DNA from 2 places in the Mesorhizobium sp. M0678 genome. Region 2 is predicted to be linked to the other one. Evidence: riboswitches for the same ligand, from Rfam matches in the RefSeq annotation. Region 2 holds a riboswitch; the other holds the start of a gene.
What was found. Region 2 has a riboswitch for thiamine pyrophosphate ahead of thiC (phosphomethylpyrimidine synthase ThiC). Riboswitches for the same ligand answer to the same signal wherever they lie in the genome.

Region 1 (14,351 bases), on a different contig from region 2:
AAAGCAGGCGGCGGAAGAGGCTGCGCGAGTCGAGCAGGCGAGGATGGCGGAAGCATCTGCCGCGGCAGAGCCGCCGGCGGAGGCTTCGGAACCTGTGTCGGATGCGGCTCCTGTTGCGGAGGCGGCGGCCGAAGCTGTGACCGAAGCGACGGCAGAGCCTGTCGCGGAAGCTCCAGCCCCTGAAGCTGCGGCAGAAGTCACGCAAGAGACCCGGCCCGCCGCGGAGGCGACTGCTGAAGCGCCTGCGGAACCAGCGGCCGAGCCAAGGGCGGAACTTGGGGCGGAAACTGAGGCTGCGGCATCGGCAGAACCGCCGGTTTCCGACACTACGGAAGCATCGCCGGCCGAACCTGCAGCGACGGCGGAAGCCGTCTCCGGCGAAGCTGCTCCAGAAGCGGAGGAGCCAAAACCTGTCCTGTTATGGCGGCAGGGTCGTTTCGACCAGCGCCCGCGTCATCGCCAGCATGACAACCGCCCCCGGGACAATCATCGGGACAATCGCGCGCGCAATGGTCAAGCTGGGCCGGACAGCCGCAGCGATGCGCCGGCAGATGCCGGCGGGCAACCGACGCCGGGCGACCGGCCCGCCCGTCAGGGGCGCCACGACCAGCGCGACGGCGCCGGCAAGCCGCGCTTCGATCGCAGCAAGTTCAAGCCCAGGCCGCAAGGCGAGGCGGCAGAACAGCGCGCCGGCAAGCCGCAAGGTGAACGCCCGGACCGGCGCGAAAACCGGCCCGACTGGAAGGCTGGCCGACAGGACGGCAAAGGCGGCGCCCAAGGCGCAAAGCCCGCCTTCCAGCCAAAGCCGCGTGAGGAACGCCCGGTCCGCTTCGATCCGGACTCGCCCTTCGCCAAGCTCGCCGCGTTGCGCGACCAGCTGAAGAAGTAGGCTGCTCGTCCAATGGTCACTGATGCCCGCCAGCGCATCGACAAGTGGCTGTTCTTCTCGCGCGCGGTAAAATCGCGCACGCTGGCAGCCAAGCTGGTCGTCGCCGGACGCGTCCGCATCAATCGCGACAAAGCAGCGCAGGCCTCCGATACGGTCCGGCCGGGCGACGTTTTGACCATCACGCTGGAGCGGCGGATCTTCGTCTGGAAAGTCCTTGGCACCGGCGTACGGCGTGGCCCGGCCGAAGAGGCCCGCCTACTCTACGAGGACATGTCGCCGCCCCCCGCGCCCAAGGGCGAGGCGCTTCCGGATGCGGTGCCGCCGTTGCGCGAGGCCGGCAGCGGTCGCCCGACGAAGAAGGAACGCCGCCAGACCGACCACCTGCTCGGCGACGATTGAGCAAGGTCGAACGCCCGCTTTGCCGGCCTTCCGGAATTCCATTCCGGAAACCGCGGCACCGCTGGCAGGGGCCGCCCTTGCCACCAGCGGACAAAGGCGTTACCTCACCAAAAAAGCCCAATAAAATGGGACGTCCCGGAGCCGACCAATGACCTATGTCGTGACCGACAATTGCATAAAATGCAAATACATGGACTGCATCGAGGTCTGTCCGGTCGACTGCTTCTACGAAGGTGAGAACATGCTCGTCATCCACCCGGACGAGTGCATCGATTGCGGCGTCTGTGAACCGGAATGCCCGGCCGACGCGATCAAGCCCGACACCGAGTCGGGCCTCGACAAATGGCTGCAGATCAACACCGAATATGCCGACAAATGGCCCAACATCACCGCCAAGAAGGAGCCGCCGGCCGACGCTAAAAATTTCGATGGCGAAACTGGCAAGTTCGAGAAATATTTCTCCGCCGAGCCCGGCGAAGGCGACTGACGAGCCTGCCGGCTGCGGCGGCCTGACGCCGCGTAACAGACGTGATACATTAACTGCCTTGACAGGCGGCGACGGCGCGTGGCCTTCGCGCGTGCAGCAAAACCTTGATTCTTCCGACTTTTTGTGTTATATCAACCAAACATGCCGGTGACACAACGTCGATTTATGGCGCAAACGCCCCAAATCACTGAAAGGTGAATTTCTCAATCCGGACCAGAGCGATCTGGGGCAGGCGGTCGCAATGTTGCGATTTGCCGGTCCTGGCCTTTCCGGTGAGTTCATCGTTGTGTGGCTAAGGACCGGTCACCCCGGTCGCACGAGTTCGGGCCGGCACGATGCCGGTACCACAACAAGGAGTTCAGGGCGTAATGGCAACGATCACCCCGCAGAAGAAGTCCACCGCAGCGCGCCACGGTTTCAAGACCGGCGAGTACATCGTCTATCCGGCGCATGGTGTCGGCCAGATCGTCTCGATCGATGAGCAGGAAGTCGCGGGCCACAAGCTGGAGCTGTTCGTCATCGACTTCCAGAAGGACAAGATGCGCCTCAAGGTGCCGGTCGCCAAGGCGACCTCGATCGGCATGCGCAAGCTGTCGGAAGAGGATTATGTCGAGCGCGCGCTGAAGGTCGTGCAGGGCCGCGCCCGCGTCAAGCGCACCATGTGGTCACGCCGCGCCCAGGAATATGATGCCAAGATCAACTCCGGCGATCTGATCTCGATCTCGGAAGTGGTGCGCGACCTTTACCGCGCCGATAACCAGCCGGAGCAGTCCTATTCCGAGCGCCAGCTCTACGAGGCGGCGCTTGACCGCATGGCCCGCGAGATCGCGGCCGTCAACCGCATGTCGGAGACCGAAGCGGTGCGCCTCATCGAGGTGAACCTCAACAAGGGCCCGAAGCGCGGCGCCAAGGCCGACAACGAGGAAGCCGAGCAGGAAGAAGCCGCCTGAGCTTTTTTGCTTTCGAATTCAGAAAAACCCGGCCTTGCGCCGGGTTTTTTTGTCTTAGCTGACCGGCGACGGGCATATCTAACCTTCGCCGCCCTCCCTTTCCGCCTCGTGCTTCAGCGTGGCAATGAACCGCTTGGTCCGCTGGCGTTCCGGGTTGCTGAACAGCACCGCGGCCGGGCCTTGTTCGACGATGTTGCCGGCATCGAGGAACACCACTTCCCGCGCGATCTTGGAGGCGAGCCGCAGGTCATGCGTCGCCATCACCATGGTCGTGCCCTCGCTGGCGAGCTTGCCGAGCACGTCGACCACCTCCTGCGCCAGTTCCGGATCGAGTGCCGAGGTCGGCTCGTCGCAGAGCAGGACCTTCGGCGAAGGCGCCAGCGCCCGGGCAATCGCCACGCGCTGCTGCTGGCCACCTGACAGCGTCGCCGGCCAGGCGTCGGCCTTGTGCGCCATGCCGACCTTTTCGAGCAGGGCCAGCGCCCGTTCGCGCGCCCTTTCCTTGGGCCATTTCAGCACCGTCACCAGCCCCTCCATGATGTTCTCGATCGCGGTGCGATGCGGAAACAACTGGAAATTCTGGAACACCATGCCGGTCTGCAGCCGCAGTCGCTGGATATCCCTGGTCGAGACCCTGCCGCCGGGGTGGAATTCGAGTGCATCGTCGCCGATCCGTACCGTGCCTGAAGTCGGCAGCTCGAGCAGGTTGATGCAGCGCAAAAGCGTGCTCTTCCCTCCGCCCGACGGCCCGACAAGCGCCGTGACGCTGCCTTCCTCGATGGTGACGGTGACGCCCTTCAGCACCAAATTGTCGCCGAAACGCTTTTCGATGTTGGTGAGGCCGATCATGCGCGCGCCTCCAGGAAGCCGCCATAACGGTTGAGCCGCGTTTCCAGCCGCGCCTGCAAGGCCGACAGCACGGAGCTCATGACCAGATAGAGGGCCGCTGCCTCGACATAGAGGATCAGCGGCTCATAGGTGGTGGCGACGACGCGCTGCGCTGCCTGGAACATCTCCGGCACGGTGATGGCGGCGGCGAGCGAAGTGTCCTTGACCAGCGAGATGAAGGTGTTGGACAGCGGCGGCACGGCGACGCGCCCCGCCTGTGGAAGAATGGTGCGCCGCATTGCCTGGGCCCAGGTCATGCCGATCGAATAGGCCGCTTCCCACTGGCCCTTGGGCACCGAACCGATGACGGCGCGGATGATTTCCGACGAATAAGCACCGATGTTCAAGGTGAAGCCGATCAGTGCTGCCGGAAAGGCGTCGAGCAGGATGCCGACCGATGGCAGGCCGTAGAAGATAAGGAACAGTTGCACGAGAAGCGGCGTGCCGCGGAATATCCAGACGTAGAAGCGGACCACGGCGACCAGCGGTTTGGGACCGAACAGCCGGACAAGCGCCACAACCAGGCCTAGGACAAGACCGAATGCAAACGACAGCAGCGTCAACGGCACGGTGAAGATCAGTGCAGCCCACAGCAGCGTAGGCAGGGATTCCAGCATCAATTGCAGCCAGTGCGGCACGAAGGCTCCTCCTTGCCAGATTGCCGTCGCTCATATCACGCGAAAGCGGCGGGCCGTCAAAAGACAGCTCGCCGCGATATGAACGACGCGGGCCGGCGTTCGGCCCACACGAGAAAGCCGTTTTACTTCGAAACGTCCTGGCCGAAATAGGTGTCGGCGATTTTCTGGTAGGTGCCGTCGGCCTTGATGTCGGCCAGCGCCTTATTGATGGCGGCCACCAGTTCCGGATCGCCCTTGCGTACGATGACGCCGGAATAGTCGGCGTTTTCTTCCTGCGCGGCAATCTTCACATTGGCGTCGGGCTTGTGCTTCTTGAAGTCGAGGAAGGACAGGCTGTCGTTGATGGTGGCGTCGGCGCGGCCGGTAAGAAGCAGCTGGATCGACTGGTCGAAGCCGTCGGTGCCGACGAGCTCGGCGCCGTTGGTTTCAGCCAGCTTGCCGAAATTCGAGGTCAGCGACTGCGCCGCCTTCTTGCCCTTGAGATCGGCGAAACCCTTGATGTCGGTGTTGTCGCCGCGCACGATCAGCACCGCCTTGGAGGCGATGTAAGGATCGGAGAAATCATATTTGGCCTTGCGCGCCTCGGTGATGCCGACCTCGTTGATGACGGCATCGTAGCGGTTGGCATCGAGACCGGCGATCAGCCCGTCCCATTTGCCTTCGAGGAACTGGGCTTTGACGCCGAGGCGCTCGGCGATGGCCCGCGCGATCTCGACGTCGAAGCCAACCAGCGCGCCGGAAGCATCATGATAGGTGAAGGGCGCATAGGTTCCTTCCGTGCCGACCTTGAAGACGCCGGACTGCTTGATCTGGTCGAGATTGGCGCCGGCGTGACCGGCGGCGATGGCCAGAACCTGCAGCGTTCCGGCGATGATGAGCGATTTGAGCCATTTCATTTTTCTGTGATCCCGTCCTCGGCCGATGTCCGGCGTCATTGCGAGTGCCGGAAAATGACAGATGCGCGATGCCAGAATAAGAAACTAAATTTCAAAAATCTCGCGCCCTTGAAATCCAATTCTCAACCAGCATCTCCGGGCGCCATCCGGCTGAGTCAAGGCCGGTGGCGAATCGCCTGGAACAGCGCAATCGACATGACAGTCCGGGGGAACATTCCCCCGCATGGCACGTTCTTCGCTGTTGTAGGGCGCGGCGCCGCCATTTCAACCATCGGCGCCAACTCACGATTCGATCGCACCGCAACGCCTGGAGCAGGAGCGCGGCATGATGGAAGACAGTGCAGGACGGACCATGGTTCGCGCGGCGATGAAAGCCCCTTATCTGGAACGTGACGAAGAGCATCTCCTGGCGCTGCGCTGGAAGGAAAACAATGACCAGCACGCGCTGCACCGCATCACCGTCGCGCATATGCGGTTGGTCATTTCCATGGCGTCGCGGTTTCGCCACTACGGCCTTCCGCTGGGCGACCTGATCCAGGAAGGCCATGTCGGGCTGCTGGAGGCAGCGGCCCGTTTCGAGCCCGAGCGCGAGGTCCGGTTCTCGACCTACGCGACTTGGTGGATTCGCGCCTCGATGCAGGACTATATCCTGCGCAACTGGTCGATCGTGCGCGGCGGCACTAGCTCGGCGCAAAAGGCGCTGTTCTTCAACCTGCGGCGTCTGCGCGCCCGCCTGGCAAACGGCGCCGAGCAGATGTCGAATGCCACGCTCTACCGCGAAGTGTCGGCGGCTCTCGGGGTATCGGAGGCCGATGTGGCGATGATGGATTCCCGCCTTTCGGCGCCGGACAGCTCGCTCAACACGCCGCTAGCCGACGATGCGGGCGCAACCGAGCGGATGGAGTTCCTGGTTTCGGATGACCCGCTGCCCGATGAGGTCGTCGGCGATACGATCGACGTCGAACGCCGCTCGGTGTGGCTGAAGACGGCACTCGGCGCTCTCAATGCGCGCGAGCTCAGGATTATCGAGGAGCGCCGGCTGAGCGACGAGGGCGCGACGCTCGAAGCGCTCGGCGAGACGCTCGGCATCTCCAAGGAACGTGTCCGCCAGATCGAGGCGCGCGCCATGGAAAAGCTCAAGGCGGCGCTGGTAAAGCAGAACCCGGAATTTCTCGCAGCCTGAATTGCGTCGGCTGCTATTTGTCGGTGACGATCTTGACCTTGTCGCCGGCCGAAACCGCGGCACCCGGCGACAGCGCGTTGAGCACCCTGAACAAATCCAGCTTGCGGTCGACGCCGACCATCTGTGCGGCCAGGGAGCCCATTGTCTGGCCGGGCTGCACCGTGACGATGCGGATACGCAGTGGCTTCAACGCCGCCTTCTCGGCAGCACTCAGGATGCGGAACGAGCCGCTGACCGAGCGCGCCACCGTGCTCAGCGAGGTGCTGGCCGACGGTGCCGCGGTCAGCAAGCGGTAGACCTGGCCGCCGGCGCGGATCACCGCAATGTCGAATTGCCAGCCGTCGGCGCCGGCATGCGCGGTTGCCGCTTCGTTGCCGTTGATCGTCTCCTGGCGCACGCTGCTGTCGTCGAGGCCGGCAACCCAGCCGCTGCGGATGTAGTCGGTCAGCGAGCGGTTCTTGTCGATCGAAACGCCGTCGAAGCGGATCGCCATGTCGCCCGGGCCGGTCGCCGTCACCGCCGCCGCCGAATTGTCGATGACGAAGCCGTTGGGCACCGAGAACGACACGCCGAGGCCAGGGTGCAGGAAGGTTTCGCCGCGCACATAGCCTTCCTCCGGCGTGTCGCCGTAAAGTAGCCCGTCTACGCCGGCAAGAAATGAATCGCGGTCGCGCGACCCGACACCGGGCGCGCCGAACTGGCGGGCGTGGCGCTGCGCGAGGTCGATACGCTGCGGCGTGTTGGGGTGCGTCGCCAGGAAGTCGAGGCTGGCGTCGGTGGCGCCGCTGATCGAGCGGAAATCGGTATAGGCCGACATCGACTGCAGGAAGCGGCCGGCGGCGTAGGGATCGAAACCGGCTTCGCCGATCGACTTGATGCCGATGGCGTCGGCCTCCAGCTCCTGATTGCGCGAGAACTGGGCCAGCCTCAGCTTGCCGCGGATCAGCGCCGCCTTGGCCGTCGGGTTGTCGCCGAGCACATCCGAAACGACCTTGGTCGCCAACCCCTCCTCGGCTTCCAGCTGCTGGCGCTGCAGGCCGTGGTTGGCCGTAACGTGGCCCATCTCATGCGCGATGACGGCGGCAAGCTCGGCGGAATCGTTGGCCAGCGCCAGCAGCCCGCGGGTGATGTAGAGATAGCCGCCCGGCAGCGCGAAGGCATTGACGTTGGGCGAGTTGAGGATGGTGATGCGGTAGGTCTGGGTTGGGTTGGCCGACACCACGGTCAGTCTGCCGACGATCTTGGCCACCATGCGCTCGAGCTTGGGGTCGGAATACTCGCCGCCATAGGTGGCGAGGATGCGCGGGTGCTGCGCCTTCGCCAGTTGAGCGAGCTTGCCGTTGGCGGCGACATTGTCGACCGTGATCGGCTTGTCGGAGGGCTGGAAGCCCGATTCCTGCACGTCGGGAGGCGTGAACATCTGGCAGCTTGCCAGCGCCACGGCAAGACCGGCCAGCGCCAGAAAGCGCGCCAGCGGTTTCACCCTCCGATTGTCGATGCCGGTCGGCAGATCGGCGTCCTTTCAAGTCCTGGCACGTGACCGCGAAAATCGGGCGCGATTTCCGGAAAGCATCACGCGCAAAATCAAGTGCTACGGCGTCCTTCGTGCGTCCGACAGATACGAGGCAGCAAGGGCAAATCACGGTCTAGGCCGGACCAGCTCCTGGCGGACCTAGCCACACTACCTCGACCATGGCAAGCAAGCGCCGCTTCGCCTTCCGCCGGTTTGACCATAAATTATGTCCGCTTCCGGGCAACATCTCGTGATCCAGCCGCAAAGGGACCCGAGCCGATATAGCGTCGGAATGCCTCCGGTCCAGCCCCGACGAAAAAATCGGCCGCGGTGCCCGTCGCGGCAACCGTGCCACCATCCAGGAAAACCATGTTTTGGCCGATACGGCGCGCATCGTCCGGCTGGTGCGTGACGAATAGCACCGTCATGCGCTGCTCCGAATGGACGTCGGCCACCAGGTCGAGCATGTCGTCGCGCAGTGCCGGTCCGAGCGAAGCGAACGGCTCGTCGAGCAACAGCACCGGCCGGTCGCGCACCAGGACGCGGGCGAGCGCGACGCGCTGCCGCTCGCCGCCCGAGAGTTCGCGCGGCAGCCGGCTTTCCTTGCCGGCAAGGCCGACGCGCTTCAGCGCTGCGGCGATTGCGGCGCGGTCAGCCTCGCTCAGCCTGAGCGAAGGCGAGCGGCCGAGCCCGACATTCTGCTCGAGGGAAAGATGGGCAAACAGGTTGTTTTCCTGGAACACCATCGATACCGGCCGCGCTGATGGCGGCGCAGTGCTGACGTCGGCGCCGCCGATCAGCACGCGGCCCGACCGCGGCGTCTCGAAGCCGGCCACCAGATTGAGCAGCGTCGACTTTCCCGAACCGCTCGGCCCCATAATGGCGGTGATTTCCGACGCCGGGAAATCGACATCGAATATAAGCGGCGTTTCACCATAGCTGAACGAGACATTATCGAGTCGTACGGCCGCGCCTTTTTCCACCGAAATGGACCGTTCCGGGCTGGTCGGCATCATGATTTCTCGCCCCTTCCCAGCCAGTCCGCGGCCAACACCAGCGCCAGGCAGACAAGGCCGAGCAGCAGCGCCAGGCCGGCGGCATCCTCAGTGCGGTAACTGCCCATGCGCGCCAGCAGCAGATAGGGCAAGGTCTGCACGGAATCGCTGCCGAACAGCGCAATGACGCCGAGATCGCCAAGCGACAGCGCCATGGCGAAAGCGAAGCCGGTGGCGAGCGGCCGCCGCAGCGACGGCCAGTCGACCAGCCGCAACCGGTTCCAGCCCGAGATACCAAGCTGTGCGCAGAGCCGTTCGTGGCGTTCGCTCGACGCGTCATAGGCAGGGCGGATGGCGCGGATGGCGAACGGCATCGCCATCACCGCATTGACCGCAACGACCATGACAGGGGCGATCGCAAAGACATCGCTGACGGTGCGCAAGAGCAGGAACCAGCCGGCGCCGATGACGATGGGCGGCACCACCAGGACGAACCCCGCACCGGTGTCGGCCAGATGTTCGAGCAGTGTCCGCCGGCCTGTCCGCCGGGTGAGCGCCAGCGCCCGGCGCGCCATGACCAGCGACAGCGACAACGCCACAGAGAGCAGCGCCGATAGGAGGGAGAGCACGGCACTGGTCGCCGTCGCTTGCCGCACCGCGCTCTCGCCGGCCAGGCGGCCGAGATCGGCGCCAAGCCCGGCTGCCAACGTGGCCGCCATCGGCCCGGCGACAAACAGCAGTGCCAGCCCGATCGCCAATGCGTTCAGCACGGTCTCGGCCGCACCGGCTGAAAAATACCGGCGCGGCGCCACCGGCAGATTGGCATCCCCTACCATATTGGCGCCGAGCCGCGTCAAGGCCAGCACGACGACGAAGGTCAGGGCAATCTGCAGCAGGGTCAGCGTCACAGCCCGCGCCGGGTCGAAGTCGAAACGCAGCGCCTGGTAGATGGCAACCTCGAGCGTCGTCGCGCTGGGTCCGCCGCCGAGCGTAAGCACGATGGTGAAGGAGGTGATGCACAGCATGAAAACGAGCCCTGCAACGCCGGGCAAGGCCGCACGCAGCGGCGGCCATTCGATCAGCCGGAAGGCCGGCGCAGCGCCCATGCCAAGCTGGCTCGCCAGCCGCCATTGGTCGGCCGGCACGGTCTGCAACGCCTCCAGGAACAGCCGCGTCGCCAGCGGCAGGTTGAAGAAGACATGGGCGACGAGTATGCCCGACAGGCCATAGATGCCGGGCCAGCTCTGGCCGCCTAGCGCGCCCAGCGTGCCGGCAAAATAGCCGGCGCGGCCATAGAGCGCCAAGACACCGAGTGCGGCAACAATGGCCGGCAGCGCCAGCGGCACGGCGAAAAGCTGGAGGATGAAGCCTCGCCCGAAAAAACGTGGATGCCGCGACAGGGCACGCGCGACGAACAGCGCCGGTGCAACGGAGAGCAGGGTCGACAGCAGAGCCTGCCAGAGCGTGAAACGGACGACGCGCAAGAGATAGGAATCGAAAGCGGAGGCGGCGCCGGACAGGTCGCGTGTGGCTTCGACGACGAGCCCGGCGAATGCACCGCCGATCAGCAGCGCGATGGCGGCGAGCGCGACGATGCCGGCAGTGACGCGGGGATCGGCCGGATGACGCGTACGCATGTCGCGCTACCCGACACTACGACAGGTGTTGATCGAAGGAAATACCTGACAATGGCCGAGCCCACCCCTCTCTGGCCTGCCGGCCATCTCCCCCTCAAGGGGGGAGATTGCGCACTCAGCCGCCTTCGCCAATCTCACAAGTGGCAGGATGAGGAGAGGCGACAAAGCTGCCGATCTCCCCCCTTGAGGGGGAGATGGCCGGCAGGCCAGAGGGGGGTGGCTTGGCGCAAACATCCGACGAGGCTTGAGCCCTACTTGCTCATCACCGCCAGCCACTCGTCGACCCAGGCCTTGCGATTTGCGGCGACGTCTTCCGGGCTGAACAGCAAGGTCTTGGTCGGCTTGACCAGCTTATCGAACGCCGGGTTGAGCGGCTTGTCGGTTTTGCCGGCCGGGAACATCCAGTTGGTTTCGGGAATGACATCCTGGAACTTCGGTCCGGTCATGAAGGCAATGAACTTTTCTGCCAGCGGGTTCTTCGCACCCTTGGTGGTGATCCCCGCAACCTCGATCTGCAGATATTCGCCCTCCTCGAAGGACGCCGCCTGGTAGCGCTCGGTGTTTTCGGCGACCATGTGGTAGGCCGGCGAGGTGGTGTAGGACAGCACCATCGGCGCCTCGCCCTTGGTGAACAGGCCGTAGGCCTCGCTCCAGCCCGGCGTTACCGTCAGCACCTTCGCCTTGAGTTTGGCCCAGGCTTCCGGCGCCTTGTCGCCGTAGACCGACTTGACCCACAGCAGCAGGCCAAGGCCCGGCGTCGAGGTGCGCGGATCCTGGATGACGATCTTCTCTCCGGCATCGCCCTCGACCAATTCCCTGAGGCTCTTCGGCGGGCTCTTCAGTTTTTCGGTATCGTAGACGACGGCGAAATAGCCATAGTCGAACGGCACGAAAATATCGTCGCTCCAGCCGCCCGGCACACTGACGCCCGACACGGCGCCGTGCGGCGAAAACAGGCCGGTTGCCTTGGCGTCGGCGGTTACGTTGGTATCGAGGCCAAGTACGATATCGGCCTTGGTCGCGGCGCCTTCCAGCTTCACACGATTGAGCAGCGCCACGCCGTCGGCGACCGAGACGAATTCGACGACGCAACTGCATTCGGCCTCGAAGGCCTTCTTCACCGCCGGTCCCGGACCCCAATCGGCGGTGAAGCTTTCATAGGTATAGACCGTCAGTCTATCCTGTGCCGATGCCTGCCCTGGCAGGGCGAGCGCGGATGCCGCAAGCAGGACAATTGAGACAAGAGAGTGGAAAAAACTGCGCATCGGCGCCTCCTTCGTTCGCGTTGAAAGGAATTGAGGCGTCGGGCTGTCCGAAACGTCTAATCCCTCCGCCGGTACAAACCGGATCAGGTTCAGCGGGTTGGCAGTCTTGCCTCTCAGCCGGTCCGCGAAGATCGCGTCCGGCACCCCGTTAGAGCGTTTCGACACATAGGCCCGGCCGAAGTGCTGCGCAAGCGGAAGTTTGCCGGGCATCCAAAGCCCAGCCTTCCGTTTCGTCTGCCGTTTCATCTTCCGTTTCCGGGGCAGGGCTGGTAAGGGCCACGAGATATGAGCACATTCACCATCCTGCTTGGCGGCGATCTCATCCGCACGCCGCTGCTCGACCGCCAGGTCGAAGGCTCGCGCGTCATCGCCGCCGATGCCGGCATCGGCCATGCCCGCATGCTGGGCCTGAGGCCGGAACTCTGGGTCGGCGATTTCGATTCGGTGCCTGCCGAGTTGCCGGAGGATCTGGCCGCCGTGCCACGGCAGGTGTTTCCCGCCGAAAAAGACAAGACCGACGGTGAACTCGCTATCGCCGCCGCACTCGAACGTGGTGCGACCAGCCTTGTGCTCGCAGGCGCCTTCGGCGGCAAACGTACCGACCACATCTTCCTGCATCTGGCGCTAAGCGTCCGGCTGGCGGAAGGCGGAACGGAAGTGCTTTTGACCAGCGGCGCACAGGAAGGCATTCCTTTGCTGCCTGGAAAGACTGGCTTCGACTATGTCGACGGCACGCTGTTTTCGGTGCTCGGCTTTTCGGATCTCGCCGGCCTGACAGTCACCGGCGCCAAATGGCCGCTCGACCATGTCGAGGTTGCGTTCGGCTCGTCGCTGACCATTTCCAACGAGGTCAGGGGCCGGTTGGAAATCGCGCTGGCCAGCGGCCGCGCGCTGCTGCTCGCGCATCCCTACCCTCTTCCGGAAAGCTGAGCCCAGAAAGCTGACATGGCGCCGCCGCTTCTCAATCTCGACGGGATAAAGCTGACATTTGGCGGCACGCCGCTGCTCGACGGTGCCGCCCTGACGGCCTCAGTTGGTGACAAGATCGCCCTGGTCGGCCGCAACGGCTCTGGCAAGTCGACGCTCCTCAAGATAGCCGCCGGGCTGATCGAACCGCAGGACGGCGAAGTCTTCCGCCAGCCTTCGGCGACCGTGCGCTACTTGCCGCAAATGCCCGACATGGACGGCTTTGCGACTGTCCGCGCCTATGTCGAGGCGGGGCTCGGGCCGGCCGACGATCCCTACCGCGCCACCTATCTGATGGAGCATCTCGGCCTGACCGGCGAGGAACGGCCGAACGACCTCTCCGGCGGCGAGGCGCGGCGCGCCGCCCTCGCCCGCGTCATGGCGCCGGAGCCCGACATTCTCCTCCTCGATGAGCCGACCAATCATCTTGACCTTTCGGTCATCGAATGGCTGGAGGAGGAGCTTGCCCGCACCTCCTCGGCACTGGTCGTCATCTCGCATGACCGCCGTTTTCTCGAGCGCGTGTCACGCGCCACAATCTGGCTCGACCGCGGCCAGACCCGCCGTCTCGACAAGGGCTTTGGCTATTTCGAGGAATGGCGCGACACGGTGCTGGAGGAGGAAGAGCGCGAGCAGCACAAGCTCGGTCGCCAGATCGTGCGCGAGGAGCACTGGCTGCGCTATGGCGTGACGGCAAGGCGCAAGCGCAACATGCGCCGGCTCGGTGAATTGCAGACCATGCGCCAGCGCTTTCGTGGTCATCGCGGCGCCGAGGGTGCGGCGACGATGACAGCCAGCGACGCCGCCGAATCCGGCAAACTGGTGATCGAAGCCAAGAACATCGAGAAGAGCTTTGGCGATCTGACCGTGGTCAAGGGATTCTCGACCCGCATCCAGCGCGGCGATCGCGTCGGCCTGGTCGGGCCGAACGGCGCCGGCAAGACGACGCTGTTGAAGATGCTGACCGGCGAATTGAAGCCGGACGCAGGCACGGTGCGGCTCGGCACCAATCTGGAGATCGCCACGCTCGACCAGAAGCGCGAAGCCGTCGACCCGCAGGAGACACTGGCGCAGTATCTGACCGACGGGCGCGGCGAGAACCTCGTCATCAATGGCGAGCAGCGCCACGTCGTCTCTTACATGAAAGACTTCCTGTTCAAGCCGGAACAGGCGCGCACGCCGGTGCGCGAGCTTTCGGGCGGCGAGCGGGCACGGCTGATTCTCGCACGCGTTTTGGCGCGGCCGGCAAACCTGCTTGTGCTCGACGAGCCGACCAACGATCTCGACATGGAGACGCTGGAGCTGCTGCAGGAACTGGTCGCCGGTTTTGCCGGCACGGTGATCCTGGTCAGCCACGATCGCGATTTCCTCGACCGCACCGTGACCAGCATCATCGCGCCGGATGGTGACGGCCGCTGGATCGAATATGCCGGCGGCTATTCCGACATGCTTGGGCAGCGCGGCGGCACCAGGCTGGACGACCGCAGGGCGCGGCCAAAAGCAGAAGCCGGTGAAGCGACGGCGGCAAGCAGGAACGAAGCGGCCGCACCGAAGGGCCCGGCCAAGAAACTGTCGTTCAAGCAGAAATTCGCGCTGGAAACCTTACCCAAGAAGATCGAGGCGGTGTCGGCCTCGATCTCGCGGC
Region 2 (14,351 bases):
ACTCAGCTTTTCGCCATCCCCGTCATTGAAGCCCGGCCGGCACAGAAAACGCGATTCTTGTCTATCGCGCTGAAACCGGTGCGGGAGACGGACAATCCACCAAAATTCGATGATGGGTGGCAGAGAAGAACCCCAGGCTGAGAGTGCGACCGATCGGTCCCCACGGTGAAGCGGAGCCTGGGGCTACAGCGGCACGCGACTATTGCCGCGTGTCACCTTTTGAATTTAAAGTCTTCCTCAGTCCGCCTCGCTGATTCGGGCCAACGTTATCTTGAGGTTGGCATTTTGTCCCGCCAGCTCGCTGAGACGATCACGTTCGGCGGCGACCACATCCGGACTGGCGTTGGCAACGATGCACCCGCGCGGAGCGTGCTGTTGCTGGAAGCAGGAAGGCATGATCGGCCAAAGCCGGGAGAGGTGCTGCCGGCAGTAGCGAATGGGCTGCTGCGTCAGCTTGGTGTCTGGACGCCGTTCGCCGAGGCCGGCTTCGTTGAAAATCGTGCGCTTGTTTCGGTGTGGGCCAATGAAGTTCCCAGCGAGCGGCACGGCATGTTTTCCGCTCAAGGTGCCGGCTGGCAGCTCGACCGGACGCGATTCGACCGGCTGATGGTGCAGGCGGCCAAGGCGGCAGGTGTGGACACGCGGTTTGGCTCGGCCGTGGGTTCGGCAGTGCGCGACGATCAAGGCTGGCTGCTCAAGCTGGCCGATGAAGCTATCGTTGCCCGCGCCGTGGTTTTGGGCGACCGGTCGCAGTTGGAGGCTGGCGCGATGTTTCGGCGCCAAGCTCACCATGCACGGACATCTTGCCGCCTACACACGCTTTTTCGACCGCGCACCGGGCGATTGCAGCATGGTCGTCGAGGCGCGTCCCGAAGGCTGGTGGTACAGCGCCGACTTGCGCGTGCCTCACCGATCCGGATCTGGGCAGCGAACTGCGCAAAGCCGGACATTGGTACCGCGCTTTAGCCGCAACGCAGTCCATCGCGCCGCTCGTGCCGCCCAACGCAATCGAGACCGCCAGCATGATCAAGGCGGCGGGAACCGCAACGATCGATCCCGCCGCCGGTGACCGCTGGGTCGCGGCGGGCGACTGCCTGTTCTGTGCCGATCCACTGTCATCACGCGGGATCGTGCATGCACTCCGCTCAGGGATCCTGGCGGCCTACGCGGCATCGGACATGCTGGACGGGCGTGGCGATTCGCCTGCGCCCGCTATGCAAAATCGCCACACGCGGCTTTGCCGATTAGCTCCCGGCGCTGGCTGCCCACTATGCAGCCGCCGCGCGATGGGACACGCCTTTCTCGCAGTGGCGGCGCAGCCATGTCTTCCACGCGTCTAGCATCGAAGGAGGGAGGTCAGAGGTGGTCTCGGGACGGGGTGCTCGGCACTTATGAACCGACCGAGCGCCAGCGAGTGGTCGTCGGCGGGCTCGATGGCGGCATTAGGTCAGGGAACTCGGCCTCCATGATCATCTCCGATTTAATTCAAATTTGTCTGTATATATTGACGATTGCACTACCTTCACCTCGTAGACGGCAATGCGGGCGGGTAGAGAGGGTTCTATGATATGACAAGCGATTTTTCCGCCGCCCGAGTGCATTTAGATCGAGCGTATGACTACCTTTGTGGGGATGACCCGATGAGTCAAAGGGGCCGCGAAGCCTTGGACCTGCTAATTGAGGCGGTTGCCGTCGAAGAGTTCAAGCAGCCACGCCAAAGCGCTGAGGTGCTAAGGTTTCCGATCGGGCGCCGCTGCTGAGGTAATCTCCACGGCCGCCATGTAGCCTCGCGGGTGAGGCGCTCACGGCAGGGACTCGCCGCCCCGTGAGGGCCGGGAACGAACGCATTGGCAAACGGAAAGCCCACTTGCCAGACCAGCGCCCGGCCGGCGTGGCAAGTAGGCCGGCGGTTCCAAGCGGAGACATTGATGCCGGACTATGTCGTGCTTTGCATCGCATTAAGCTGCTGCGGGATATACATAACGCCATCCCTAAAAACATCGAATGCGGCAGCGACAGCGCGAATCCCAAAGCGATGCTCCCGCCGTACGCGGACAAAGCCGTTTTCGAAGTCCACTATCCCGTCCTTGGCCAGCATGGCCAAGCGCTCAGCCGAATCGCGAAGACGGATCGGATCAGATCCGTGGGCGACACAGATTGCCGGCACGTCAGCCTCGAAATCGCACATTAATCGCTCGATAATTGCGGCTCGCACGCGGTCGTCGTCTGTGAGGCGATGGCCCTTCGATGTAGCCAGTCGGCCAGCTGCGATGTGCTGGATGTAGGAATCCCGTGTAACTTCGTTTTGAACGTATCCCTGGCCGATGCGGCCGATAGCCGACGCGCCGAAACCGATCAGGGTTCTGCAGGTATCGGCCGAGTAGCCCAACGAGTTACGTCGCAGGCGACCTGTTTCCTGTGCCAGCGCGAGCTCGTCGTCCGGCAAGGCGAAATGGTCGAGCCCGATCTGTCGGTAGCCGGCGGCAATCAGCGTCACGGCGACAGCCGCATACTGTTCAGCGCGGGCAGCGCTGTCGGGAAGAAATTCCGCCTCGATGAGGCGCTGATTCTTTACTTGGGATGGGATGTGCGAGTAGCCGAACAAGGCAAGCCGGTCGGGGCGCATGGCGACCGCCGCCCTCACTGTTTCGACGCACGACTCCACCGTTTGACGCGGCAGGCCGTAGATGAGGTCGAAGTTGATGCGGCTTACTCTATGCCGGCGCAGCACTTCCACGGCAGCCGACGTCTGGGCCTCGCTCTGGATTCGGTTGATCGCTTTTTGAACAATGGGATCGAAGCTCTGTACGCCCAGGCTCGCGCGGTTCACGCCGGCCGCTCCCAAGCCTTCCGCCATCTCGGGCGTGAGCGTGCGTGGATCGATCTCGATGGCGACCGTAGCTGTTTTCGAGATGGCGAAGCGGCATCGCAGGAACTCCATCAGAGCGAGGAACTCGGCTGGTCCGATGAGAGACGGCGTTCCGCCGCCGAAATGTATGTCGCTCACGGGCAACGTCTTCGGCACTCGCTCCGAAACCAGACGGATCTCGTCACGCAGCGCCGCCAGATAGTTGAGGATGGGCGCATCACGGCGGGTGATGGTGGTTGGGAAGCCGCAATACCAGCAGGCTGATCGGCAGAACGGAACGTGCAGATAGAGTGACACCGGATCATCAGCCGGCAGGTTCCTGAGCCATTCCTCATAAGCCTCGGCGCCGACCGCCCCAGAGAACTCCGACACAGCCGGATAGATAGTGTACCAAGGCAGCCGGGCCTCTCGAAATTTCGTGGTCTGCAACGGTCACCGTCCCATGCTGATAACATCCAACCTTACCGCTGCGCTCGCCTGCGTCTTTGCGCTATGTCAGTCCGTTCCGCTTTGGGCTCGAAATTTTTTAGCAATGGGCGCCGTTCAGTCTTGGCTGGACAGCGATGGTCTGAGCGCACTCGATCAGCGACTGACGATGGTGTTCCCGCCGAAACCCTCACGCGCACCGTTTTGTTCGACGTCCCTTCCCTTCATCTGCGCGTGGGAGACTCTTCTGAGCGCAGATGCCGCATCCGATGAGACAATACGGTGTTGGGTCCAGACTTTGCACGCCAGCTAGCGCCGCCCATAATGATCTCTGCCGTCTCGATGAGCTCGTTGTGTGAATTGCTGGCAAGAAGCATTAGCTGTGCCGCGCCGCTTTCAGCACGAAAACCTGCTCGACGCGACCGTCAGGTCCGCCGCAATGCCAAGGCTGGCGCCTACCGACTCAGTGGTGCAAGGCTGCGGCGCGTGGTTATCGACCATCAGCTCGCCAAAGTGACGGCGTCGTACCGAGCGGTGGCCGCCGCATGATGCCTCAACGGCGGGGCTCAAGCAAACAATGCCGTCGCCATTAAGCCAAACTGTCCCGAAGCGAACAGACGAACCGTAGCCGAAACGTTTGCCGTTCGTGCTTGGGTGGATCCGCAAGGCAAAAGAACGGAAGCGCGAACCAAGGTCCGCCCGCATAGTTGAGCTTCAAGCCGCAGCTGGGTCGTCAGGGTGGCACGTCATTTGCAGTAGTACCCTTTGTGAGGCCCGCCGCGGAGGTGAAAAGGGTGATTGTACAAAAATGTTGTACGACCGCCTGGGAGTCATAACTACTTAATATATGTGACAACAAGTCTCAATCACATTCTAACTTCTCCTGAGCGTTAGCACGACAGGTGCAGCAACACTCCCAGAATTCAGCTTGATGCGCTATCAATCGTTTGCTTAGCAAAAATCATTTATCGGTCTCGATTCCTTTTACTATTTAGACGGAGATCAACAATGACCATTGGGAGCCTCCTCCTCGGCTCAACTGCGGCACTGATCGCCGTTTCCGACGCTCGCGCGGTGACCACCGTCGCCGAGCCTGACCCGACTGAGTACGTCAAGATCTGCGACGTCTACGGCTCGGGCTACGTCTACATTTCAGGCACCGAGGCCTGCCTGCGCATCGGCGGCTATGTTAGTTACGACGTCGGCTTGGGCCATGTCGGATTGTTTGACCACGCAAGAACCTCAGATGTGAGGACTGGTGAGGATCAGGGTACATGGCAAAACAATACGCGCTTCACACTGAAAGCTTGGACCGGCCAGGAGACCGAACTCGGCACGTTGAAGACCTACACCGAAACCCGCGTGGATTTCGGTAACCGCCACACGTCGGTTTCGGACAGTTCTCGGTCCTATGCCTTCAACGGAGACAGCATCTTGACTTTCGCCTGGATTCAGCTTGGTGGCCTCCGAGTTGGTAAGGACTGGTCGGCCTTCGACATGTTTATTGGCGGCGCGGGTGACGTACTCAACCAGACGCCGGTTCCGTACGGCGCTTTCGATACCAATGTGGTCCAGTACTACTTCGACGCCGGGAACGGCTTTTCGGCCGTGGTTTCGCTCGAAGAAGGCTCAGGCGTGGTCGGCACAATCGACAACTACGATCCGCACATAGTCGGCGGCTTGAAATACACACATGGCTGGGGAGCGATCACCGGCGTTGCTGGTTATGAAAGCAACTACGAATCGGTGGCCGCCAAGGTCCGTGTCGACATCAATGTCACCAACGAACTGTTGCTGTTCGGAATGTTCGGCTACGGTCCCAATGGCAAGCTCAACGACGACTCCATGAACGCGATCGACGCTCATGGTCGCGGCTTCTATAAGATTTGGGGCGGGAACTGGGCTTTCTGGGCTGGCGCCGCTTACGAGCTCAACGAGACAACTTCGTTCAACCTTCAGCTCTCCGGTGATCAGCTCAACAACCATGGTGTCGCTGCAAACGTCGCCTATGCGTTTCTTCCAGATTTCACAGTTACGGCGGAACTCGACTATGGCCGCTACGGCAACTTCGCCGTCGGCAAGGTGGACGCTTCCAACGTGACCTGGACCAACGCCAACAAGAAGAGCAGTGTCAGCGGAATCCTGCGTTTTGAACGCTCATTCTAATGGGATGAAAGGGTTGAGCTCCGAGATCCGGTTGAGCGGACCAATCCCGCAACACTCCAAGAGAACGTCGCATGAAGCTATACGAGATTGGAGCCTCGATCTCGGGGCCGGACGATGTTTCATATCAGATCTGGTCCGGATGATCGCGCAGGCGATATTCATCGCTCGATTATGTGTTTTGATCTGCAGCTCTTTCATTTCCTCATCCCTTCCGCCCGCTTGACGGACCCTGCCATCCAGCAGTACCCCGGCCAGGTTTTCCAAACTCGAAGGCCCAGTCGGGTCAGGACGTGTTCAACTTGTTGAGCGATTGTGGGGTGCGGCCCGACGCACTTGAAATCGCAAATGGATCGCCTCCGTTCAGCCATCCCCGCGGAAATTCGGGCGCGAGAAAACAAGCTCCAGAGCATAAGCGAGGCTGATCGAGGAACAGACGATTCTCAGGCGACGCTCCATCCGATCTTGCGCCTGGCCGAGACGATCGCCCGACGATCACCGCCGCGGCCCGAATGCGCTTGACAAGATAGCGCTCGCCCGTTCAACCTGAAGCATTCACCAGGGGAGTCCCGGCAAGGGGCTGAGATACTGCTGGCTTTCGCGGCGCAGTGACCCGTTGAACCTGATCCAGTTCATACTGGCGTAGGGACGGTGCAAGCGCTTTGCGGGAGTTTATGCCCGAGGTCCTGTTTCGGCAGGTCGACAGAAGCGTCTTTTCATCCTTCCGGCACAGAACTGGGTCTCCAATGCAACGAGCAAAGGAGCCTCAAGATGAATGCCCTCACCCCCGCCGTCTCGACGGGATCGCTGCCCGCCTCCCGCAAGATTCACAAGCCCGGCACCATCCACCCGCACATCAAAGTGCCGATGCGCGAAATCTCTGTTCACCCGACGGCGGGCGAACCGCCCGTCACCGTCTACGATCCGTCCGGCCCCTATACCGACCCGACTGTCGAAACCAGCATCGACAAGGGCCTCGCCCGACTTCGCCACGAATGGATTGCGGCGCGCGGCGATATCGAGGCCTATGACGGCCGCCCTGTCCGGCCGGAAGACAATGGATTCGTGGCGGGCGAGCGCCTGACGCCGGAATTTCCCGCGCGCCACCGGCCGCTCAGGGCCAAGGCAGGTAAGGCGGTGACCCAGCTTGCGTATGCGCGCGCCGGCATCATCACGCCCGAAATGGAGTTCGTCGCCATCCGCGAGAACCTCGGCCGCGAGATCCTGCACGGCAAGCTTGAGCGCGACGGCGAGGCTTTCGGCGCGACACTGCCCGATTTCGTCACGCCGGAATTCGTCCGCGACGAAGTGGCGCGCGGACGGGCAATCATTCCCGCCAACATCAATCATCCTGAGAGCGAGCCGATGATCATCGGTCGCAATTTCCTGGTCAAGATCAACGCCAACATCGGCAACTCCGCCGTCACATCGTCAATGGCCGAAGAGGTCGAAAAAATGGTCTGGGCGATCCGCTGGAGCGCCGATACGGTGATGGATTTGTCGACCGGGCGCAACATCCACAACATCCGCGAGTGGATCGTGCGCAATGCGCCGGTGCCGATCGGCACTGTGCCGCTCTACCAGGCGCTCGAAAAGGTTGGCGGCATTGCCGAGGATCTGACCTGGGAGGTGTACCGCGACACACTGATCGAACAGGCCGAACAGGGCGTCGACTATTTCACCATCCATGCCGGCGTGCGGCTGCACTACATCCCGCTGACCGTCGACCGGGTCACGGGTATCGTCTCGCGCGGCGGCTCGATCATGGCAAAATGGTGCCTGCACCATCACCGGGAAAGCTTCCTCTACGAGCATTTTGCGGAGATCTGCGACATCTGCCGCGCCTATGACGTGTCCTTTTCGCTGGGCGACGGCCTTCGTCCCGGCTCGATCGCCGACGCCAACGACGCGGCGCAATTCGCCGAGTTGGAGACGCTCGGCGAGCTGACGAAGATCGCCTGGGCGAAGGATTGCCAGGTGATGATCGAGGGGCCCGGCCACGTGCCGATGCACAAGATCAAGCAGAACATGGAAAAGCAGCTCGCTGTCTGCGGCGAGGCGCCGTTCTATACGCTGGGACCGCTGACGACCGATATCGCGCCGGGCTACGACCACATCACCTCCGGCATCGGCGCGGCAATGATCGGTTGGTTCGGCACCGCCATGCTCTGCTACGTCACGCCGAAGGAACATCTCGGCCTTCCCGATCGCAACGATGTCAAGATTGGCGTGATCACTTACAAGATCGCCGCCCATGCCGCCGATCTGGCGAAGGGTCATCCGGCGGCTAAACTCAGGGATGATGCCCTTTCGCGCGCGCGCTTCGAGTTTCGTTGGGAAGATCAGTTCAACCTGTCGCTCGACCCCGCAACCGCGCGCTCCTTCCACGACGAGACGTTGCCGAAGGAGGCGCACAAGCTGGCGCATTTCTGCTCGATGTGCGGGCCGAAATTCTGCTCCATGCGCATCTCCCACGACATTCGGGCCACGGCGCAGAAGGAAGGCATGGCGGCGATGGCCGAGAAATATCGCGCAGGCGGCGATCTTTATATGCCGGTGGAGACGCCCGAGGTAGAAAAACAGGCCTCAGTGCAGGAAGATCAGGGGGCGCGCTGAGCCATGCGCCGCATTCTTGTCAAAGGCGCCGGTGTGGCAGGCCTCACCGTCGCCCATGAATTGGCCGCGCGGGGTGCATCCGTCACGGTTGCTGAAATTCGCAGCCAGATCGGCGGCAATGCCTCCTGGCTCGCCGGCGGCATGCTCGCCCCTTGGTGCGAACGCGAAAGCGCCGAGGAGGCGGTCGTCACTTTCGGCAACGTTGCGGCCGACTGGTGGGAAAGGGCGCTGCCCGGGCTGGTGACGAGGGCCGGCACTCTCGTCGTCGCCCATACGCGCGATGCCTTCGAGCTTGCCCGTTTTGCAGCTCGTACGCGCAACTATGAGTGGGTTGACGAAAAGGCGGTTGCCGCCCTCGAGCCCGATCTTGCCGGCCGCTTTCATCAGGGCCTGTTTTTTGGCGGCGAAGCTCATCTCGATCCCCGTCGGGCTCTCGAAGCCCTCGCCGGCAAACTGCGTGCGATGGGCGTCGTCTTCCTTTTTGAGACGGGTGAGGTTGGCCTTTCCGGCTTTGATCAGGTGATCGACTGCACGGGCATCGCGCGGGCCGACGACGATTTACGCGGCATGCGCGGTGAAATGCTGATCCTCCACACGCGTGATGTCTCGCTCGCGCGGCCAGTGCGTCTCATGCATCCGCGTCATCCGATCTATATCGTGCCGCGAGCCGATCATCACTTCATGGTCGGCGCGACCATGATCGAAAGTGACCATGACGGACCGATCACCGCCCGTTCGCTGATGGAGCTCCTCAATGCGGCCTATGCACTCCATCCGGCGTTCGGTGAGGCCGAAATCGTTGAGACGGGAGTGGGCGTGCGCCCTGCCTATCCCCACAATCTGCCGCGGGTGAAGCGCTGGAAGGACGGCACGATCACGATTAACGGCCTTTACCGGCACGGTTTCCTGCTTTCACCGGCCATGGCCGAGCAGGCTACCAGCCTTGTCTTCAACTCATCTGCCGACCAGGGAGCCTGAAAATGAAGCTGATCGTCAACGGCGAAGCGCTTGAAGCCAAGGCAACGACGCTCGACGCTCTTTTGAAGGAGATTGACTATGAGGGCGGCTGGCTCGCCACCGCGCTCAACGGCGACGTAGTGCCCGCGGCCGAACGGGCGGAATTCCGCTTGAGCGAGGGCGACCGGATCGAAATCCTGTCACCCATGCAGGGAGGCTAGCCGATGTTCGATCTTCTCGGGGCAAAGCTTGCCTCACGCCTGCTTCTCGGAACCGCCCAGTATCCTTCGCCGGCCATCCTTGCCGATGCAGTGAAGGCGTCTGGCACTTCGGTGGTGACGGTATCGCTGCGCCGTGAAATGGCCGGCGGCAGGGCCGGCGAGAAATTCTGGTCGCTGATCCGCTCGCTCGGCGTGAGCGTCCTGCCCAATACCGCCGGCTGCCACTCCGTGAAGGAAGCCGTGACGACCGCGAAGATGGCGCGCGAGGTCTTCGGCACGTCCTGGATCAAGCTCGAAGTGATCGGCAACCACGACACGCTGCAGCCGGACGTGTTCGGCCTGGTCGAAGCCGCGCGTCCTTTGCGAAGACGGCTTTTTGGTGTTCCCCTATACCACCGACGATCTCGTCGTCGCCGAGCGGTTGCTGGAGGCGGGCTGCAAGGTGCTGATGCCGTGGTGTGCGCCGATCGGCTCGGCGGTCGGACCGGTCAACATCATGGCGCTGCGCTCGATGCGCGGATATTTCCCCGACATTCCGTTGATCGTGGATGCGGGGCTCGGACGGCCATCGCACGCAGCAACCGTAATGGAACTCGGCTTCGACGCTGTGCTCCTGAACACGGCGGTCGCCAAGGCGGCCGATCCGGTCGGCATGGCGCGCGCTTTCAGCAAGGCGGTCGACGCCGGTCGCGAAGCCTATGGTTCGGGACTGCTCGAGCCGCGCGACGTCGCCGTGCCATCGACGCCGACAATCGGCAGGGCGGTTTTTTCATGAAGCTCGATCCCTTCTACCTGATCGTCGACAGTGCCGCCTGGATCGAACGGCTGGTGCCGCTCGGCGTTAGGCTGGTCCAGCTCCGCATCAAGAACATGGACGAGAACGAGTTGCGCGCGGAAATCCGCCGCGCGAACGGCGTCTGCGCGGTCCATGGTTGCCAACTGATCGTCAACGACTATTGGCGCACGGCAATCGAGGAAGGCTGCGACTTCGTTCATCTCGGCCAGGAGGATTTGGCTGCGGCCGACCTGCTGGCGATTAAGTACGGCGGATTGAAGCTCGGACTTTCGACCCACGATCACACCGAACTGGAAACGGCGCTGGCGGCCGAGCCGGACTATGTGGCGCTGGGTCCTATTTATCCGACGAGCCTCAAGAAGATGAAATGGCCGCCGCAAGGGCTTGAACGGCTCAGTGAGTGGAAACGACGGGTCGCGCCGATCCCGCTGGTCGCCATCGGTGGCCTCAACCCCGACCGGCTCGACGGCGTATTCGAGGCTGGGGCAGACAGTGCCGCGGTGGTCACCGACGTCACGCTGCATCCTGACCCTGAAGCGCGCACCAGAGAGTGGATAAAAGAGACCGCCCGATGGCGCTGAGGCAGGAATCGCATGTACTTGTCGTCGGCGGATCGGACTCCAGTGGGGGTGCCGGAATCGCGCGCGATATCGAGACGCTCTCCTCCATGGGCGTGCGCAGCTGCCTTGCCGTCACTGCGGTGACGGTGCAAACACACGACATCGTCACGGACATCCTTCATCTGCAACCCGGTCTGGTGGCCGATCAGATGCGTGCAGCGCTGCAGGCCAACAAGCTGGCGGCCGTCAAGATCGGCATGCTCGCAACGGCTGAGATCGTCGCTGCGGTTGCCGCTGTGCTGCGCGAAAATCCGCGCATACCGGCAGTCCTCGATCCGGTGCTGGCTTCCACGTCGGGCCGAGCGCTTCTTGAAGCAAGCGCCATCCCCATCATGAAGCAGCATCTGATGCCACTTTGCCGTATCGTCACACCCAATCTCATCGAACTGGCGCTTCTTGCCGGCTCAGAGCTAGCGGTGGATGAGGTCGGCGCGCTTCAACAAGGACAACAACTGCTCGCCGCCGGGGTTCAGGCCCTGCTGATCAAAGGCGGCCACGGCTCAGGACCTCGCTCAACGGATGTTCTCGTTCGACCTAACCAAGAACCCGTGCGCCTTGACACTCGTCGGCTGGCAAGAACGATGCGCGGCACCGGCTGTGCCCTGGCCAGCGCGATAGCCGCGTATCTGGCGATCGGGGGATCGATTGAGGAAGCGGTGCGCCAGGCCAAGCTTCTGGTGTTCGAAAAGATTTGGAAACACCCCATATGAGAATCAGGCTCGCGATAGGCGGCCCCATTTTATCGCCGACGATTTCAGCCAACGGAGGGTCATGTTCGCTGGCCGGTGCTTATGACAAAAGCATCTGATCCTGACCGCTTTTGTGGCTCTGGTTTCGTCGATGGGTGAATGATCTTCGGTTCAGCAGACGATTAGCAGCGGGAGCCAGGCACCGCCAATCGCGTGGAATCTAGGATCATATTGCGCGAGCAAGAATCCCGTTCGCGGCGATTATCACCAAGGGGATCTTGGCGTCGGCGACTGTGCACACCTGACTAAATCTAGTTTGCGGCGATCATAGCCGCAAAACATCAAAAAATAAGAGCGAGTAAATTTTAGTAGACAGCCCATAACTCTAAGCAACGTTATCGTAGCCGCCGGCGCGCACACTGGTGCATAGTTGGTCGCCTCGCGCAAGCCACCTCGTCTGCTGGACTCCTCCACCATTTGGGACCCGGATGGGTCATATCCAAACACTAATTTTATCAATCTACCAGGATGCCCGCATAGCGGTGCCGGCAGAATGCTCACCGTTTGGATCGTACTTCGGTTAGCCTTGTCAACGCGAGCCCATTTGCTGGGCGAGACAAGGGCCGCGCGAAGGAAGGAGCAAACAAATGCAGATTCTCGACGTTAATCAGATGGTCCAGTACTACCTAACATCGCTTGAGCTGGTTGTGATCTTCGCTACCGTTTGCGCGGCGCTGGAGCTAACCTTTCCGGCTTTTCGATACAGTTTTGCCTCAAATGTTCGCGGCGTGCGGAATTGGATATTGGCTCGGATGGGGTACATTTATCTGGCATCTCTACGCTGCGAGCTTGGGCTGGTTAGGAATAAAGCCGCTCGTAACGATCAATTTCGGTGCGTTTCTTCACTCTGACAACGCAGTCATCAACACTGGATTCGCCGTCATTTCAGGGGTCTTAGTCGCGATTGCCGGCGACTTCTTTTACTACTGGATGCACCGCGCTCAGCATGCTGTTCCATTCCTCTGGCGCATGCACGCTACTCACCACTCGATCCGCGAATTGACGGCATGGACAGCGCTTGTATCACCCACTCAAGCTGATCCATTTCGAATCTAGCGTAGTGCCCGCTGTTGCCATGACACTGATTACCTTTCAGGGACATCTTTCACACTCTAGCACCCGCATCAATCTTGGGCCGCTTCGATACGCTGGCGGCGTTCCTCGGGCGCGTCACCGGCATCACACTGATCCGGGATAAGCTGCACCGTTACCGGGACCGGCAACGGCTGGAGGCGTTTGTTGCGCGCAAGACAGAGCTCGTGCAGGCGAAGCGCGGGGCGGCGCATATCCAGCGGGAGCGGCACCGGCTGCAGGCCGTAGACGGCGAGCGCACGCTGAAGGCGCTGGCGGCGGTCGAGAAACGCGAGCTGCAATCGCTGGAAGTGAAGCGCGGGCGCGAGCAGCGGATCAAAGACCGGGCGGGGCATGTGCATATGCCGGCGCTGACGCTGGAGCTGAAGCCGAAGGGGCGCGGCGCGTTGGTGCGCAAGGCGCAGAATCGCTACAAGGATACGCTGCGTGTGCCGGAGAGCGGCAGGCGCGGGTTGACCAGGCGGCCAGCCCTTCCATCGACCTGCAACAGGCGATGCAGGATGCGCTGGCGGCGCAGTCGCCGTTGTCGAAAGCGGTGGACGTGCGTGACGGTTCGCGCGCGCAGCCGATGACGGGAAGAGCGGGGACAGACAGGACAGTGGTGATGAGGGCGCGATTGCCGAGAAGCCGATCTCGCGGGCGTCGCGGCGTAGTGAGCGCGGGCGCGGCCGTGATGATCGTGGCGGGAAGGAGAGGTAAGGAGCGTCTTTTCTTTGAGAATTCGCGTTTACGGGTACCCACGATGCACAACGGGCGAGTTTTTCAAAGAGGCGCGTCCTCCTTCGAAGCGCTTCGGAGAGCCAGGCTTTAGGCTCGCCCCGAGCCCTGCGTAGCCTGCGGCTGGGTCATCGGCCCATCCGGGTAACGATCCTTCGCGCAGACGAGCTATGGAAACGATCAAAAGTGTGATTTCACTGGGTTATTCCCGATTATCGCATAAAAAACTTGTTATCGCACAACTTAGAAAACTTGCAACTCCACAGCATCATTGACTTGTCGCCTATCAGCACTATATACTTGTAATCGCACAGCTCTAAAAACTTGCAAAGGCACGGCCATGGCCAAGCCCCATGAAAAACTCGCTGAATCACTGGCCGTCCTCAAAGAGCTGCAGGAGGGTGGGCGGCGCATATTCAAGTCAGATGAGCTGACCCGCGTCCACCGGGAGCGGCTGCTGCAGAACGGGTTCCTGCGCGATGTTATCAAAGGCTGGCTCATGTCGACCGGCCCGCAGGCACAGCAGCAAGACACCACCTCCTGGTACGCGAGCTTCTGGGAGTTCTGCTCCCTTTACTGCAATGACCGGTTCGGCAAGGACTGGTTCCTGTCACCGGAGCAGTCGCTGCTTCTGCACGCGGAAGCGCCCACTATTCCGCCTCAGGTGGTGGTGAATACCCCCAAAGGCACGAATAACAAAATCGACCTGCTGTTCGGACCTTCGCTCTATGACCTCAAGGTCAAGGAGATGCCGGCCGAACTGACAGAGAAAAACGGCCAGCGCGTGTTCACTGTCGAGGCCGCCCTTACCCGGGTGCCGGAAGCGTTCTTCCAGCGCGCCCCTATCGAGATGCAGATCGCCATGGCGTCGGTGCGCGACGTATCAACCGTTCTGGCCCTGCTGCTTGATGGCGGCCATTCCGCCGTGGCGGGACGGCTTGCGGGGGCCTTCCGTCGCGTAGGACGCGACTCCTTTGCCGATGAAATCGTGGCCGCGTTCAAAGCCGCCGGCTATGACGTGCGCGAATCCGATCCGTTGGCGGGACAAATTGGAGTGACAACCATTGCGGCGGGCGTACCGCCGTTGGTCGCCCGCCTGCGCGCGATCTGGCAATCGCAGCGCGA

Region 1: linked by a shared signal. The riboswitch ahead of thiB (thiamine ABC transporter substrate binding subunit) and the one ahead of thiC (phosphomethylpyrimidine synthase ThiC) in region 2 are both predicted to bind thiamine pyrophosphate.

Annotation. Positions count from the first base shown of each region.
Region 1 covers NZ_JAMYPT010000006.1:257,629-271,979, reverse strand. Annotated here, with positions in the region: gene NKI29_RS14215 (helicase-related protein) at 1-889, shown strand, start outside; gene NKI29_RS14210 (RNA-binding S4 domain-containing protein) at 902-1,288, shown strand; gene fdxA (ferredoxin FdxA) at 1,437-1,775, shown strand; gene NKI29_RS14200 (CarD family transcriptional regulator) at 2,144-2,725, shown strand; gene NKI29_RS14195 (amino acid ABC transporter ATP-binding protein) at 2,804-3,574, opposite strand; gene NKI29_RS14190 (ABC transporter permease subunit) at 3,571-4,251, opposite strand; gene NKI29_RS14185 (amino acid ABC transporter substrate-binding protein) at 4,374-5,147, opposite strand; gene NKI29_RS14180 (RNA polymerase factor sigma-32) at 5,473-6,330, shown strand; gene NKI29_RS14175 (M48 family metalloprotease) at 6,344-7,813, opposite strand; gene thiQ (thiamine ABC transporter ATP-binding protein) at 8,068-8,859, opposite strand; gene thiP (thiamine/thiamine pyrophosphate ABC transporter permease) at 8,856-10,475, opposite strand; gene thiB (thiamine ABC transporter substrate binding subunit) at 10,727-11,740, opposite strand; TPP riboswitch at 11,784-11,898, opposite strand; gene NKI29_RS14155 (thiamine diphosphokinase) at 12,026-12,670, shown strand; gene NKI29_RS14150 (ABC-F family ATP-binding cassette domain-containing protein) at 12,686-14,351, shown strand, end outside.
Region 2 covers NZ_JAMYPT010000029.1:19,229-33,579, forward strand. Annotated here, with positions in the region: gene NKI29_RS29825 (MFS transporter) at 1-29, shown strand, start outside; gene NKI29_RS29830 (NAD(P)/FAD-dependent oxidoreductase) at 286-966, shown strand; gene NKI29_RS29835 (hypothetical protein) at 1,569-1,760, shown strand; gene hemN (oxygen-independent coproporphyrinogen III oxidase) at 1,937-3,298, opposite strand; gene NKI29_RS29845 (porin) at 4,304-5,461, shown strand; TPP riboswitch at 6,009-6,125, shown strand; gene thiC (phosphomethylpyrimidine synthase ThiC) at 6,230-8,074, shown strand; gene thiO (glycine oxidase ThiO) at 8,078-9,052, shown strand; gene thiS (sulfur carrier protein ThiS) at 9,055-9,252, shown strand; partial or broken gene NKI29_RS29865 (thiazole synthase) at 9,256-10,027, shown strand; gene NKI29_RS29870 (thiamine phosphate synthase) at 10,024-10,629, shown strand; gene NKI29_RS29875 (hydroxymethylpyrimidine/phosphomethylpyrimidine kinase) at 10,620-11,378, shown strand; gene NKI29_RS29880 (hypothetical protein) at 12,005-12,268, shown strand; gene NKI29_RS29885 (sterol desaturase family protein) at 12,348-12,473, shown strand; gene NKI29_RS29890 (hypothetical protein) at 12,548-13,081, shown strand; gene NKI29_RS29895 (Fic family protein) at 13,567-14,351, shown strand, end outside.